2 regions of the Mixta intestinalis genome follow, and region 1 is predicted to be linked to the other one. Evidence: predicted binding sites of a transcription regulator. Region 1 holds the regulator's gene; the other holds the start of a gene.
The links. The regulator PurR, encoded in region 1, represses purine synthesis genes. The targets are predictions, from matches to a motif close to CANGCAAACGTTTGCNTG.
Positions count from the first base shown of each region.

Region 2: tusA (sulfurtransferase TusA) is a predicted target of PurR. The motif match lies at 5,400-5,417, and genes of this name have one in related genera.

Region 1 covers NZ_CP028271.1:1,248,602-1,256,055, reverse strand. The annotation lists gene eptA (phosphoethanolamine transferase EptA) at 1-715, shown strand, start outside; gene C7M51_RS05940 (TetR/AcrR family transcriptional regulator) at 754-1,347, shown strand; gene gloA (lactoylglutathione lyase) at 1,480-1,887, shown strand; gene rnt (ribonuclease T) at 1,989-2,669, shown strand; gene C7M51_RS05925 (Grx4 family monothiol glutaredoxin) at 2,736-3,071, opposite strand; gene C7M51_RS05920 (C40 family peptidase) at 3,430-4,266, shown strand; gene cydH (cytochrome bd-I oxidase subunit CydH) at 4,329-4,406, opposite strand; gene purR (HTH-type transcriptional repressor PurR) at 4,706-5,731, shown strand; gene punR (DNA-binding transcriptional activator PunR) at 5,742-6,677, opposite strand; gene punC (purine nucleoside transporter PunC) at 6,788-7,454, shown strand, end outside.
Region 2 covers NZ_CP028271.1:4,079,041-4,086,494, forward strand. The annotation lists gene iolD (3D-(3,5/4)-trihydroxycyclohexane-1,2-dione acylhydrolase (decyclizing)) at 1-715, shown strand, start outside; gene iolG (bifunctional inositol 2-dehydrogenase/D-chiro-inositol 1-dehydrogenase) at 810-1,826, shown strand; gene C7M51_RS18850 (sugar phosphate isomerase/epimerase family protein) at 1,894-2,778, shown strand; gene iolE (myo-inosose-2 dehydratase) at 2,852-3,748, shown strand; gene C7M51_RS18860 (DcrB family lipoprotein) at 3,886-4,443, opposite strand; gene C7M51_RS18865 (7-cyano-7-deazaguanine/7-aminomethyl-7-deazaguanine transporter) at 4,567-5,232, opposite strand; gene tusA (sulfurtransferase TusA) at 5,490-5,738, shown strand; gene C7M51_RS18875 (lysoplasmalogenase) at 5,742-6,371, opposite strand; gene C7M51_RS18880 (DUF2500 domain-containing protein) at 6,560-6,919, shown strand; gene C7M51_RS18885 (DUF1145 family protein) at 6,924-7,193, opposite strand; gene rsmD (16S rRNA (guanine(966)-N(2))-methyltransferase) at 7,183-7,454, opposite strand, start outside.

The sequences.
Region 1 (7,454 bases):
ATTGATGGATGTACTGGCGCACGCTGGCGTCAATGTGATGTGGCGAGAAAACGATGGCGGCTGTAAAGGGGTCTGCGATCGTATCCCCCACACGGATATGACCCTGTGGAAGCTGAAGTCGCTCTGCCAAAGCGATTACTGCCTGGATAAAGTTCTGCTGCACCGCCTGGCGAATTACATTAATGGCGTCAATAACGACACGGTAGTGGTACTGCATCAGATGGGCAGCCACGGCCCCGCCTACTACCTGCGCTATCCGCCGGAAATGCGCCAGTTTACCCCCACCTGTGACAGCAAACAGATTCAGGACTGCGATCATCAGGCGCTGGTGAATACCTATGATAATACGCTGCTTTATACCGATTCGATGCTGAGCGATACCATCGATTTACTGAAAAGCTATCAGAGCCGGTTTAACGTTGCGCTAATCTACCTGTCCGATCATGGTGAATCGCTGGGTGAACATGGGATGTATCTGCATGGCGCGCCTTATCTGTTCGCGCCCAGTCAGCAGACCCACATACCGTTCCTGATGTGGCTCTCCGCCGACTATGCCCGTACTTTTGGCATCAACGAAAAATGTCTGCGCCAGCATGCCCAACAGGATGAGATATCGCAGGACAACGTGTTCCATACGCTGCTGGGGATGATGAATATTCAAACCGCTCTCTATCAGCCGGGACGCGATCTGTTGAAAAACTGTCAGACGCAGTAGGGTTGCATTAGACCAACTGGTCTATTACTCTGAACGCTATGAGTAAAACGACCCGACAAGATACCCGTGAACATCTGCTCGCTATCGGCGAGCAGCTTTGTTTACAGCGCGGTTTTACCGGCATGGGCCTGAGCGAACTGCTCAGCCGGGCTGGCGTGCCGAAGGGATCGTTTTACCACTATTTTCGCTCGAAAGAAGCCTTTGGCGTGGCGATGCTTGAACGCTATTTCAGCGCTCTGCAACAGGATATGTCCGGCTGGTTCGCCAGCCATCAGGATACGCCACGGGAACGTTTACTGCGCTATTATCAACAGGCCGAGCAGCGCTTTCGCGAAACCGGTCACATAGAAAATTGTCTGGCAGTAAAAATTTCGGCGGAAGTGTGCGATCTCTCTGAAGAGATGCGGCTGGCGCTGGAACGCGGCGCAGCCGCACAAACGGCGATTCTGGCATCGGTATTACGCAACGCGGCAGCTCAGCGCGCATTACCGTTCAGCCTTGATCCAGATGTGATGGCCCAGACGCTCTACTCGCTCTGGCTGGGTGCCAGTTTACAGAGCAAGATACGTCGTGACGGCAGCGCGTTAACCCATGCGCTGGCGGCAATTTTACAGCTGTTGCCGTCCAGCTAAATTAAAAAACGTGCGCTTCAAGACGACTGGTCTATTTCTTTGTCCTCCCAGTTCCGTCCCCTGAATCGCACGTTTGTACTACGCTTTTTTGACCGTTATCGGATGATGACACTCTTTTTTCAGGAGAAAACTATGCGCTTACTTCATACCATGCTGCGCGTTGGCGATATGCAGCGCTCCCTCGATTTTTATACGCGTGTACTGGGCATGCGCCTGCTGCGTGAAAGCGAAAATCAGGAGTATAAATACAGTCTGGCGTTCGTTGGCTACAGCGATGAAAGCGAAGGCGCGGTTATTGAACTGACCTACAACTGGGGCGTGGAAAAATACGATCTGGGCAACGCTTACGGCCACATCGCGCTGGGCGTGGATGATGTTGCGGCAACCTGCGAAAAAATTCGTCAGGCTGGCGGCAACGTAACCCGTGAAGCGGGCCCGGTCAAAGGCGGCAGTACCATTATCGCCTTCGTGGAAGATCCGGACGGTTACAAAATCGAACTGATTGAAAATAAACAGGCGGGACAGGGGCTCGGCCAGTAAGTTTTCAGGGCGTCTGCGGACGCCCTTCTTTTTCCGGCTGCTGCAAGCTGCGGCGAAATTTGCCATAATACGCGCTGCAATTTTTCGCCAATGAGATGCTGATGTCTGAATCGAAACAACTGAATGCGTTATCTGACCGCTTTCGCGGATTTTATCCGGTAGTTATTGATGTGGAAACCGCCGGGTTTAATGCTAAAACCGATGCGCTGCTGGAAATCGCCGCTATCACGCTGAAGATGGATGCCGACGGCTGGCTACAGCGTGACCAGACGCTGCATTTTCACGTCGAGCCTTTTGAAGGCGCGGTTTTACAACCCGAAGCGCTGGCGTTCAACGGCATCGATCCCCATAACCCGCTGCGCGGTGCCGTCAGTGAATATGATGCGCTGCACGAAATATTCAAGCAGGTTCGTAAAGGCCTGAAAGATTGCGGCTGCAATCGCGCCATTATGGTGGCCCATAATGCCAATTTCGATCACAGCTTTATGATGGCGGCCGCCGAGCGCGTTGGCCTGAAGCGTAACCCTTTTCATCCGTTTGCCACCTTTGATACCGCTGCGCTTAGCGGCCTGGTGGTTGGTCAGACGGTGTTGGCAAAAGCCTGCAAGGCAGCCGGTATCGCCTTTGACGCCAGCCAGGCGCACTCCGCGCTGTATGATACCGAGCGCACCACCGAGCTTTTTTGCGAACTGGTAAACCGCTGGAAACGGCTGGGCGGCTGGCCACCGCTGCCGGTAGAAGAAGACATGTCTGTCGAGAATATGCTGACGGCGGAAAAATAGTTCGTATCAGGCAATAAAAAAGGGCACCACTCCGGGTGCCCCTTGCTAATTATGCTGCGCTGAAGCTTATTCTGCTTCTTTATACTTCTCGGCGGTTTCTTTAATCAGCGTTTGCAGTTCGCCGCGCTGAAACATCTCAATGACGATATCACAACCGCCAACCAGCTCGCCGTCTACCCACAGCTGAGGGAAGGTCGGCCAGTTAGCATATTTCGGCAGCTCTGCGCGAATATCAGGATTTTGCAGGATATCCACATAGGCGAAGCGTTCGCCACAGGCAGAGAGAGCCTGAACCGTCTGAGCAGAAAAACCACAGCTTGGCAGCTTTGGCGAACCTTTCATGTACAGCAGGATCGGGTTTTCTGCGATCTGGCGCTGAATTTTTTCAACAGTACTCATAATTGCCTTCCTTAAATAGCTTGCTTCGTGTCAGATGATTGTAGCGACTGTAACGGGTCACTGAAAACGACATTTTCTGTAAGGTTAATACTGGCAGGGAAACCAATAAAAATTGCACAGAAAATCGACGCTGCTGTCACTTCGCTAAAATGGAAACTAATTAATAACTGGTAATAATTTCGTTGGGATAAGCGCCTGTTTCCGCTTATTTTTACATCTTAATGCAATTAAAGTTTAATCTACTGCAAAAGCTTTACCTTTTCAGAAAAAGTTAGATTAGAATTGGCCTTCAGGGGTCTGTCGTTACGACAGAAATATGTTTAACTTTGCGCGCTTATCGCGCCTTTATTGTAGCTACGCCATGCGTTTACTGATTGCGCTTTTTATGCTGGCCTTTGCTCAACTGTTTTTTAACGTTGCGCAGGCTTCTCCACAGGCACCGGTTAAGGCCAGCCAGCATAAAATTGATAAAAAGAGCGCCCGTGAAGATGAACGGCGCAAACGTCGCCCGGTAAAAACCACCAGCAAAAAATCCCGCCTGACGACGGCTGAAAAAAGCAAGCTGAATAAGAAAAGCAAGCCGGTGAAAAACGGCAGTGCCAGGCTGACAAAGGTAGGTCACCACGCGGCTACTGTCACCGCTGCCAAAAGCGGCAGCGCAAAAATGAGCAGTATCAAAACGGCTAAGTTGCGCTATGGACATCACCGTGGTGAACTGCATCATGATGAAGTTGAATTCACTGACGCGACCCACGGGCCGCTGGTATTGACCAGAGCGCACCGTGAGCGTTATCAACGGGCGCGTGAAACGGCAATGAATAAGCTGATGAATCAGCTGGGTAAACCTTACCTCTGGGGCGGTTCCTCGCCGCATACCGGCTTCGACTGTAGCGGTCTGGTCTGGTATGCCTATAAAGACGTGTTGAAATTTAAGATTCCCCGCACCGCCAATGAGATGTATCACCTGCGCGATGCTGCTCCGGTAAGCCGTGGGGCGCTGGAAAAAGGCGACCTGGTCTTTTTCCGCATTACTAACCGCGGCGCTGCCGATCACGTTGGTGTTTATCTCGGTAACGGGCGCTTTATTCAGTCACCGCGTACCGGTAAAGATATTCAGATTAGCCAGCTGAGCGATGATTACTGGCAGCGGCATTATGTTGGCGCACGCCGGGTGATGACGCCCAGAACCGTTCGCTAAGCAGTTGCGCAATAAAAAAAGCCTGTCTGATGACAGGCTTTTTTTATTACTGAGGCTTTTCCCTAATGCGTTGCAGCAGTGAGGCTGAACGCAAGAATCAACGACAGCGCTGCGGCGGCGGTACATAATGCCAGCTTCAAATCCGTGCTCAATCCGCCCTCCCTTATTAACCACAAAAAAAATGAGGGATTGATTTTCCCATACTCGTCGGTAAAAATCTCGTTTTCTTTGCGCCAGCTTGGTAGAATCCCCGCTTTGCGTTGCGCAACAGCGGTCAACTGCCGCTGTTAGTCCCTTTTTATAAAGACGTCCCGCCCGCCAGACGTACCTCAGCCAGCATAACGACAATCGCCAGGTACGCTGAATTACGCTATGGGGACGCAAACGTTTAACATCAGGCTTATCAACCTGTTATGATAGGCGCAGGAGTTATTTTTTAATGGCAACAATCAAAGATGTCGCGAAGCGTGCCGGCGTTTCTACCACGACGGTATCACACGTCATCAATAAGACCCGTTTTGTCGCGGAAGATACCCGTGAAGCAGTGTGGGCAGCAATCAAGGAACTACACTATTCACCAAGCGCGGTAGCGCGCAGCCTGAAAGTTAACCACACCAAGTCGATTGGCCTGCTGGCGACCTCCAGCGAAGCGCCCTATTTTGCTGAAATTATTGAGACCATAGAGACGCGCTGTTTCGCACAGGGCTATACCCTGATTTTGGGCAACGCCCATAACGATTTGCAAAAACAGCAGGCTTACCTGTCGATGATGGCGCAAAAGCGCGTGGATGGTTTGCTGGTTATGTGCTCTGAATACCCTGAAGCGCTGTTAAAAATGCTTGAGGAGAACCGCAACATTCCGATGGTAGTCATGGACTGGGGCGAATCACGCGGTGATTTTACCGATACCGTGCTGGATAACGCCTTTGAAGGCGGCTATATCGCCGGGCGCTATCTGATCGAGCGTGGCCATCGCGACATCGGCGTTATTCCCGGACAGATGGAGCGCAACACCGGCGGCGGACGACTGGCCGGGTTTATGAAGGCGATGAACGAAGCCAGCGTTACCGTACGCGATGAATGGATCGTACAGGGCGACTTCGAACCGGAATCGGGCTATCGCGCCATGCAGCAGATTCTGGCGCAAAAGCAGCGTCCCACCGCAGTATTCTGCGGCGGCGATATTATGGCGATGGGCGCCATTTGCGCAGCAGATGAGATGGGCCTGCGCGTACCGCAGGATATCTCGGTCATCGGCTACGATAACGTACGCAACGCCCGCTATTTCACGCCAGCGCTGACTACCGTGCATCAGCCAAAAGAGCAGCTGGGCGAGGCCGCCTTCGATATGCTGTTAGATCGTATCGTCAACAAACGCGAGGTATCGCACACCATTGAAGTGCATCCTACGCTGATCGAGCGTCGCTCGGTTATCGACGGTCCGTTCCGCGACTATCGCCGTTAATTGTTCCTGCTCAGGAGAGCACCTTCTCCTGAGCAACCTGCTCTTCCCGCAACCACTCCCGATTTAACGTCTCGGTATCCCCTAAATAATCCAGCAGCCAGCGCAGCGCGGGCGAGCCGCTTTGTTCTGCCCAGCTGACGCAGCAGTGGCTGTCTGGAAAAGGATCGGGCAGCGAGATCTCTTTTAGCAGGCCTGATGCCAACGGCGGCGCGGCAAAATGACCGGGCACCATACCGACACACAGCCCGGCGCGCAGACAATCAAAGGCGCTTTCCCAGTCGGGCACCACCAGCCGCCGCTGATTATCCAGCGTCCAGGTGGTACGGCGCGGTAAGGCACGCGAGGTATCTTCCAGTACCAGCGAAGGCCAGGGGCGAATATCATCCTCCTCCAGGCAACCTGATTTTTCCGCCAGCGGATGCCCGGCGCTGACCACACAGCGCCAGTTCAGCGCGCCCATATCCCGAAAGGCAAAGCGTCCGCCAACCGGAACGGCCTGGGTAGCGCCAATCGCCACATCCACGCGTCCATCCGCCAGCGCATCCCAGACGCCGTTAAAGACTTCCGTCGTAATAAGGAGTTCCATATCAGGAAAGTGTCGGTAAAAATCAAGCACCAGCTGGCGCGTACGCTGCGGCTTAACGATCCGATCGACAGCGATACTGAGCTGCCCGCGCCAGCCGTTAGCCACCTGCTGGCACTGCCGACGCGTGGCGAGCATTTTTTTGATAACAGATCGCCCTTCGCGAATAAAAAGCTCGCCCGCTTCCGTTAGCACCACATCGCGATGGCGTCGTTCAAACAGCGGTACTGCCAGCCATGACTCCAGCTGCCGTACCGTATAGCTGATAGCGGAAGGAACCCGATGTAATTCGCTGGCGGCGGCTGAAAAACTGCCGGTACGTGCTACGGCATCGATAACTTCAAGCGCATGTTCTGACCACATATTTTGCCTGCAAAAAATTTGACAGCATCCGGCAAATTTTAACGTTTCACATTAAAGAAAACATCCTTTAACCTCGCGCCGTCTGTTTACCTGCTAATGATGAGAAAAAAATGTCTGGTTCAAAAGGATTTATGCTCTACCTGGCGCTGCTCAGCACGCTTGGCTTCCTCGCCACTGATATGTATCTGCCCGCCTTCACCGCCATGCAGGACAGCTTTCATACTTCAGCGGGCATCATCAGCGCCAGCCTGACGGTATTCCTTGGCGGTTTCGCCTGCGCTCAGCTGGTGTGGGGACCGCTTTCCGATCGCTTCGGACGCAAGCCGGTTCTGCTGTTTGGTCTGGCGCTGTTCGCGCTGGGCTGTGCCGGTATGCTGTGGGCCAGCGAGACCTGGCAGATGCTGACCCTGCGTTTTATCCAGGCGGTAGGCGTCTGCTCCGCGACGGTAAGCTGGCAGGCGCTGGTGGTTGACCGCTATCGCGGCGCACAGGCCAACCGCGTGTTTGCAACGATTATGCCGCTGGTGGCACTGTCACCGGCGCTGGCCCCGCTGTTAGGCGCGTGGATACTGAATCATTTCTCCTGGCGTATCATTTTCCTGGTGCTGCTGCTGATTACTCTGCCGCTGCTGTTCGCTACCGCGACGCTCAAAAAAACCGTCACCCCACACGCCGAGCGGCCACGTGTCGGCTTTTTCCGTCTGCTGGCCTCACGTATCTTTAGCGGTAACGTGCTGATTTATGCCGCCTGTTCCTCTAGCTTTTTCGCCTGGCTAA
Region 2 (7,454 bases), 1.9 Mb from region 1:
CGAGTTTAATCGGCTGACCGGCTCCTTTCTGACGCAAAGTAGCGTACTGGGTACGCTAAACGAACAGCTGCCGCAGGATGCCATTATCGTCGCCGCTGCCGGTAGCCTGCCGGGCGATTTACAGCGCGTCTGGCGTACAAAAGCCGCAGGCGGCTATCACGTTGAGTATGGCTACTCCTGCATGGGCTATGAAATCAACGCCGCGCTTGGCGTTAAGCTGGCCGAACCGCAGCGGGAAGTCTATGCACTGCTCGGCGATGGTTCTTTTATGATGCTGCACTCTGAGCTCATCACCTCTATCCAGGAAGGCGCCAGGATCAATGTCGTGCTGTTCGACAACATGACCAACGGCTGCATCAATAACCTGCAGCTGGAGCACGGCATGGATAGCTTCACCACCGAATTCCGTTTCCGCAATGGAGAAAGCGGCAAGCTGGACGGCGGCTTTATTCCGGTTGATTTCGCCGCGATTGCCGCAGGCTACGGCTGCAAGACCTGGCGTGTTACCACGCTGGAAGAGTTAAGCCAGGCGCTGGAAGCCGCACGCAAAGAGACCGTATCTACTCTGATCGATGTAAAAGTGCTGCCAAAAACTATGGTGCACAAATATTTCAGCTGGTGGCACGTTGGTGGCGCTCAGGTTTCGACCTCTGAACGCATCAATGCCGTCGCCAAAATGCTGAAAGAGCATGTCGATCGGGCAAGAAAGTACTGATTATTAAATTTTTTATCTAAGCATCTACCCTGACAGCGGGCATCGTCAGCAGTGCTGGCGGGTTCGCGCTTACCCTGAATTCTGGAGACATATTATGACTCTGAAACTTGGCGTTATCGGCACCGGCGCAATCGGGCAGGAACATATTCGTCGCTGCACTAAAGTATTACAGGGCGCCACCGTTGTGGCGGTTTCCGATATTAACGTTGAAGGCGCAAGAGCCGCGCTGTCGCGCCTGGGCTTGCAGGCAGAAGTATATGCCGATGGTCACGACGTGATTAAGTCATCTGACGTTGATGCGTTGCTGATCACCTCGTGGGACCCGACGCATGAAGAGTACACCCTGGCGGCGATCGCCGCAGGCAAACCGGTATTTTGTGAAAAACCGCTGGCGATGACGGCAGCAGGCTGCCGCCGCGTAGTCGATGCGGAAATAAAATTTGGTAAGCGTCTGGTTCAGGTCGGTTTTATGCGCCCTTACGATACCGGCTATCGTGCGCTGAAAAAAGTCATTACCGATGGCACTATCGGTGAGCCGCTGATGCTGCACTGCGCGCATCGTAACCCGGCAGTACCGGAAAGCTATACCACCGATATGGCTATCACCAGTACCCTGATCCATGAGCTGGACGTGCTGCGCTGGCTGACCAATGACGATTATAAAACCGTACAGGTGGTGTTCCCGCGCGTCACGTCGAAAAGCCATTCCCGCCTGAAAGATCCGCAGATCGTACTGTTTGAAACGCAGAAGGGTATCCGCATTGATGTGGAAATCTTTGTTAACTGTGCCTACGGCTATGACATCCAGTGTGAAGTCGTTGGTGAGGAAGGGGTAGCCAGGCTGCCGGAACCTTCAGCGGTGCAGATGCGCCGCAGCGCGCAGCTTTCTACCTCCATCCTTACCGACTGGAAAGATCGCTTTATCGATGCGTATGACGTTGAGCTACAGGCCTTTATCAATGACGTAAGCAAAGGCTCGCTGACCGGCCCGTCAGCCTGGGATGGCTATGCCGCTTCGGTTGCTGCCGATGCCTGCCTGAAAGCGCAGAACAGCGGCGCGATTGAGCAGGTTGAGCTGCCGCCGCGTCCGGCTTTCTACGATAAAGCTTAATTCCCGTCCTCCTCCCGTGCAGGCGGGAGGAGCGCGCACCTTGCACTGAGCAATCAGGGAGAACGTTATGAAGATCGCTTTCGATGTGGATGTCATCAGAGATTTAGGCATCACGAAGATGGTTCATCAGGTCGCTGACTGGGGCTATAAGTACATTGAACAGTCGCCGCACCCGCAGATTAACCCCTTCTATAAGCACCCGAAAGCTGGCCGGGAGATCATGACGGAGTATAAAAACGCGCTGAAAGCAACCGGCGTGGAAATTTCCTCCTTTATCGTGGTTTACCGCTGGTCAGGCCCGGATGAGCTACGCCGCCAGGCAGCGGTGAAGAACTGGAAACGCATGATTGAAATTGCGGTGGAAATGGGTGTGCAGGTCATTAACACCGAGCTTTCCGGTAACCCGAACGAGCCGGAGATCTGCGAGGAGATGTTCTACCGTTCAATGGAGGAGCTGCTGCCGATCGTAGAGCGTGAGGGGATTCGCATCGAAATTCAGTCTCATCCCTGGGATTTCTGCGAACTGAATAACGAAACCGCCGATATCGTGAAGTCTTTCCGCAGTGAAAACGTGAAATATGTCTATAGCGTGCCGCACACCTTCTTTTATGACAAAGGCAAAGGCGATGTGAAAAGCATGCTGGAGTACGTGGGCGAGGATCTGTCGCACGTGCTGATCGCCGATACCATGAATCATACCAAACACTGCCGCTATATCGTCAATCCACCGGGCGTAGATGCCGCTGTTCATCAGCATGTCGGCGTTGGAGAAGGGGAAGTGGATTTCACCACCCTGTTTAAGACCCTGCGTGAAATGGATTTTGCTAACCGCACTTACAAAGTGGGTGGCGATGCGATTATTGCCTCGGCGCTGTTTGGCTACCCGGAAAAAATGAAGTATCAGGCGGTAGAGACGCGCGAAATGATCGAACGCGAGCTGCTGGGAAAATAAAAGGGCTGGCTCCGCTGGCTGGAGCCTTTGCGCATGGCGGCGCGCTGCCGCCGTACTGAACAGAGAGTTCACCATGAATAAAGATTACGTGAAGCTGGCGATTGCGCCGATAGGCTGGACCAACGACGATATGCCCGATCTGGGCAAGGAAAACACCTTTCAGCAGACCGTAAGCGAAATGGCGCTGGCGGGCTTCAGCGGGAGTGAAGTAGGCAGCAAGTATCCGCGCGATCCGGCAGTATTGAAGCCAATGCTGGAAATTCGCGGCATCCAGATCTGCAACGCCTGGTTTAGCACTTTCTTCGCCAACGGCGAAAAGGCCAAAACCATCGATGAGTTCGTCAATCATATGAACTTCCTGCATGCTATGGGCGCAAAGGTGATTGGCTGTTCTGAGCAGAGCAAGAGTATTCAGGGCACCTCGCTGGCAATTTTCGATCGGAAACCGATCTTTACCGATGAAGAGTGGCGTTTAACGGCAGAAGGCTATAACGAACTGGCGAAAATTGCGGCGCAGAAAGGTATGCAGGTTTGTCTGCATCATCATATGGGCACCGGCATCCAGACGCCTGCGGAAATTGACCGCTTTATGACCCTGACCAACGATGATGTCTACCTGCTGTACGATACCGGTCACATCTATTATTCAGAGAACAGTCAACAGGCGATGCTGGCGGTGCTGGAAAAATATCTGCCGCGCATCAACCACGTTCATCTGAAAGATGTGCGTGATGAGGTGGTGGCTACCGTGCGTCAGCAAAAACTCTCTTTCCTGGATGGCGTAAAACGCGGCACTTTTACCGTACCTGGCGACGGCGTGATCGATTTTAAACCGGTATTTAAACTGTTGGACGAGGCGGGCTATCGCGGCTGGATGGTGGTTGAAGCTGAACAGGATCCGGCGCTGGCAAATCCCTTTGAATATGCGGTAAAAGCACGCAAATATATTCGTGAAACGGCTGGAATTTAAACCGCTGACCTGACAGAAGAGGGTTCGGCAGGCAGGAATGTCGATTTTTGCGTCTGCTTTTGAGCTAAGACGAGCGCCTTTGTTAAAGGCTGACGCCGCCATGACTGGCGGCGTTATTACTGTCGAAAACGAGGCGCTTATTTCAGCGTAATGCTGTTAATGATGTTCTCAGCGGCGGTTTGTGCCTGCTGTTGGTTATCCGCTGGCAGCGTAATTTGTAGCGTCACCAGTTTTTTTTCTGCCTTAGCCAGCACTACCGAAGACCACGCGGACTGATTATTGGCAGAGATGACCGTATCCAGCTGCTGTGCTGGTTGACCTTTCAGCGTAATTGCCTTGTTAGTCACCACCTGTAGCTGTGGATCGCGGTTGCGCTGCTGCCGTTCCAGGCGCTGAGACAGCACGTCCAGCCCTTCATCCGTATCATCACCTTCAATAACAATAATCGCGCGCTGCCCGCTTTCATCGGCGTAGACATGCATATTGTTCGCCTGGGTGCCAACCTTGCCGCTCTTATCAGACATACCCGCAGGCAGATTAAAGCTGAGCTTGCCATCCATTAAGGTTACCGTCTGCACTGAAGTACTGGCGCTGGTGCCATTATCATCCGCCGCGGCTTTATCGGATTGTTGATCGCAGGCGGCAAGACCGACCACCAGTAAACCTATTCCAAGATATTTCGTAAGTTGACGCATCAGGTTCCCTTTTCTCTATTTGCCTGACCATACAGAACTCAAATACAAACTGAATCAGCGCGTAAAAGCAACCAATCGTAAGTCACGATCTTAGACGCGCTGGCGCATTGTCGCTATTGCCGTTTAGCTGAAATGATAGTCGGGCTGCTGTGAACGCTCTGCCAGACGCTTCAGTGCCGCATTCAGCAGTACGCCGTAAGCAGGCAGGAAGAAAATCATGCAGATCAGAACCTTGAAACTGTAGTCTACCAGCGCGATCTCAACCCAGTGCTGGGCCATAAACGCATCGGGACTCTTATAAAAGGCGATAAAGAAAAAGGCCAGCGTATCGCTGATATTGCCTAAAAACATGGCGCAGCCGGGCGCGATCCACCATTGTGGCAGCTGGCGCAGGCGGTTAAAGACATGCACATCCAGAATCTGACCCAGCGCGTAAGCCATAAAGCTGGCGCAGGCGATGCGTGCGACAAACAGGTTCAGCTGTTGTAACGCCTCAATTCCCTGCCACGCACCGTTATAAAACAGCGCGGAGATGATGTAAGAAATAATCAGCGCGGGCATCATCACCGCCAAAATAATGCGGCGGGCCAGCGGAGCACCAAAAATACGGACGGTGAGATCGGTTGCCAGAAAGATAAACGGAAAGCTAAAAGCGCCCCAGGTGGTATGGAAACCAAACAGAGTAATCGGGAGCTGTACCAGATAGTTGCTGGAGGTGATGATCAGCAGGTGAAACAAAGAGAGCCAGATAAGCGCATGCTTCCGCTGGCGCGGCGTCAAAGCGATCATAATGTACCTTTTTTACGTTGGGGTGAGGGAACCCAGTCTTTATTCAGAGCCTGGCTTAAGCGCTAACGGTTAGCGGGCAGCAAAGCTTTTTGTCACGATAATTGGGGTAAAAGTCTTATCGCGGGCGCATCTTACCGCGTTATCCTCTGTTTGCAACGGTTAGTTTTCACGCAAACGTTAACCTGGCGGGGGGCAGCTTGCGCCATTGACCGTCAGGGGTAAAATAGAGTCCCTGAACCGCTGCCGTTGAGACAATTATGAGCGATCTATTTGCCAATCCCGATCAAACCCTGGATGCGCTGGGCCTGCGCTGTCCTGAGCCGGTGATGATGGTGCGCAAAGCGGTGCGCCACATGCAGGAAGGGGAAACGTTACTGATTATTGCTGACGATCCGGCCACCACGCGCGATATTCCCGGCTTCTGCCGTTTTATGGAGCACACGCTGGTGGCACAGGCGATCGATGAAAAGCCCTACCGCTATCTGCTGCGCAAGGGCGTGGCCTGAGCCTTAAAAGAGCCAGAGCGAGCGGGCAATCATAAAATGCCCGGCAAAATAGCAGGCGGCGACAATTGCATTATCCGCCGTAAAACGCTTGCGGAAGTGGCTGATAAACCAGACCAGATTCGCCAGCGTCAGCAGCGTTGCACCCACAACCAGTGAGAAGCTGTAGTCGGTTGGGCGGAAGTAATAGAGCTCGGCGGCCAGCCAGTTCATAACCAGCGTCATACCGATAAAGGTGCAGACCGGCCAGCGCAACTCCTCCAGCCGCGACCAGATAATCGCTATCCAGACGATGCCAATAATCAGCATGGTTAATGGAATGGGCCAGAAAAAACTCATCGTCATATGGCTGGCGAAATCGATGGTGTAAAGCAGATGGGCCAGGAAGAACGCGCCGAGGGCATACATCATGCGCTGGCGCGGCAGCAGCGTCAGCACATCGCCCGCCATCGTCGCCAGCAGTCCCAGCAGGATGAGATAGTCGCTGGGATTCAGCGTCGGTGCCTGCCAGGCCCACGCCAGCAGCAACAGCAGGGTAACGGGCTTAAACAGCCAGCGTTGCCACTGCGGGCCGCGATAAGTCGCATCGACATACAGCCAGCCGGAAAAAAGTACTGCAAGAAACGACCAAATCATGGAGTTGTCCTTTTTGGAAAAGGGGCGTTGCCAGTATTTGCAGCACAGCCACCGCGTTAACTAACACCGCTATTTTATTAGCAATCCTGCACTGAGTTTAGGTTAGCGGAGGGCAATGTGACAACGGCAGCATGCTGGTTGTATCCTTGGTGCACAGGAAAAGAGCGGAAACGGAGCCTGTTGGCAGAATGAGTAAGCCCCCACTAATTTTTTTAATTGTGTTAGCCATTATTGCTGTGCTGGCCTCACGTCAGTTTATTAAGCAGCGACGCGAGACGGCGCAAAACGACGCGTCGCCGGTGCGCTCGCTGACGGTAGAGGTTAAAGATAAGCGCGACATGCCGGTATCGGATCGGCGTTCACGCCAGCGCGAGGTGATTGCCGGAGAAGAGATGCGCTATGAGGCGCGGTTTCAGCCGCTTAACGGTGCCGCAGAGATCACACTAAAAGTGTCGCCGGCCGCCTGGCAGCAGATGGATAAAGGCGTAAAAGGCGAGCTGAAGGTGCAGGGCACCCGCTTTATCTCTTTTACGCCGCAAAAACCTTAAGGCGTTACTGTTTTGGATAGTGCTTTTTCTGCCAGGCCAGCAGTTCAAAGACGCCGAAGAAAAAGATCTTAATCTGCGTGAGGCGGCTCAGCTTCGCGCTATCCTTCGGCTGCGTCGCCCGTAGCAGTACCAGCTGCAGGCCGTGCATAATCACCATAAAGATCAGCGCAACATCGACAAAATATTTCAGCGGTTTCGGAAAAGGCTGTACCAGATTCAGTAACAGAAAGGCCCATACGAACACCATCATCAAACGCCCCAGATTAAGCCACATCTTTCTGCTCCTGTGCTGTGCCTGTGCGGCGATATAAACGGTATGCCACCTGGCCCGCCACTTTTTCGCGGTGTAGCTGCCAGTTAACCGGTACCGGCGGCGTGCCGTTTTCTACTTCGCTTTCGACATAAATCAGCGCGTCGTCAGCCAGCCAGCCGTTGCTCTCCAGCAGGCGTAGCGTTTCATCCAACAGGCCCTTACGAAAGGGCGGATCGATAAACACTATCTGATAAGCATCGCCCTGCTGCGCCAGCCAGTTCA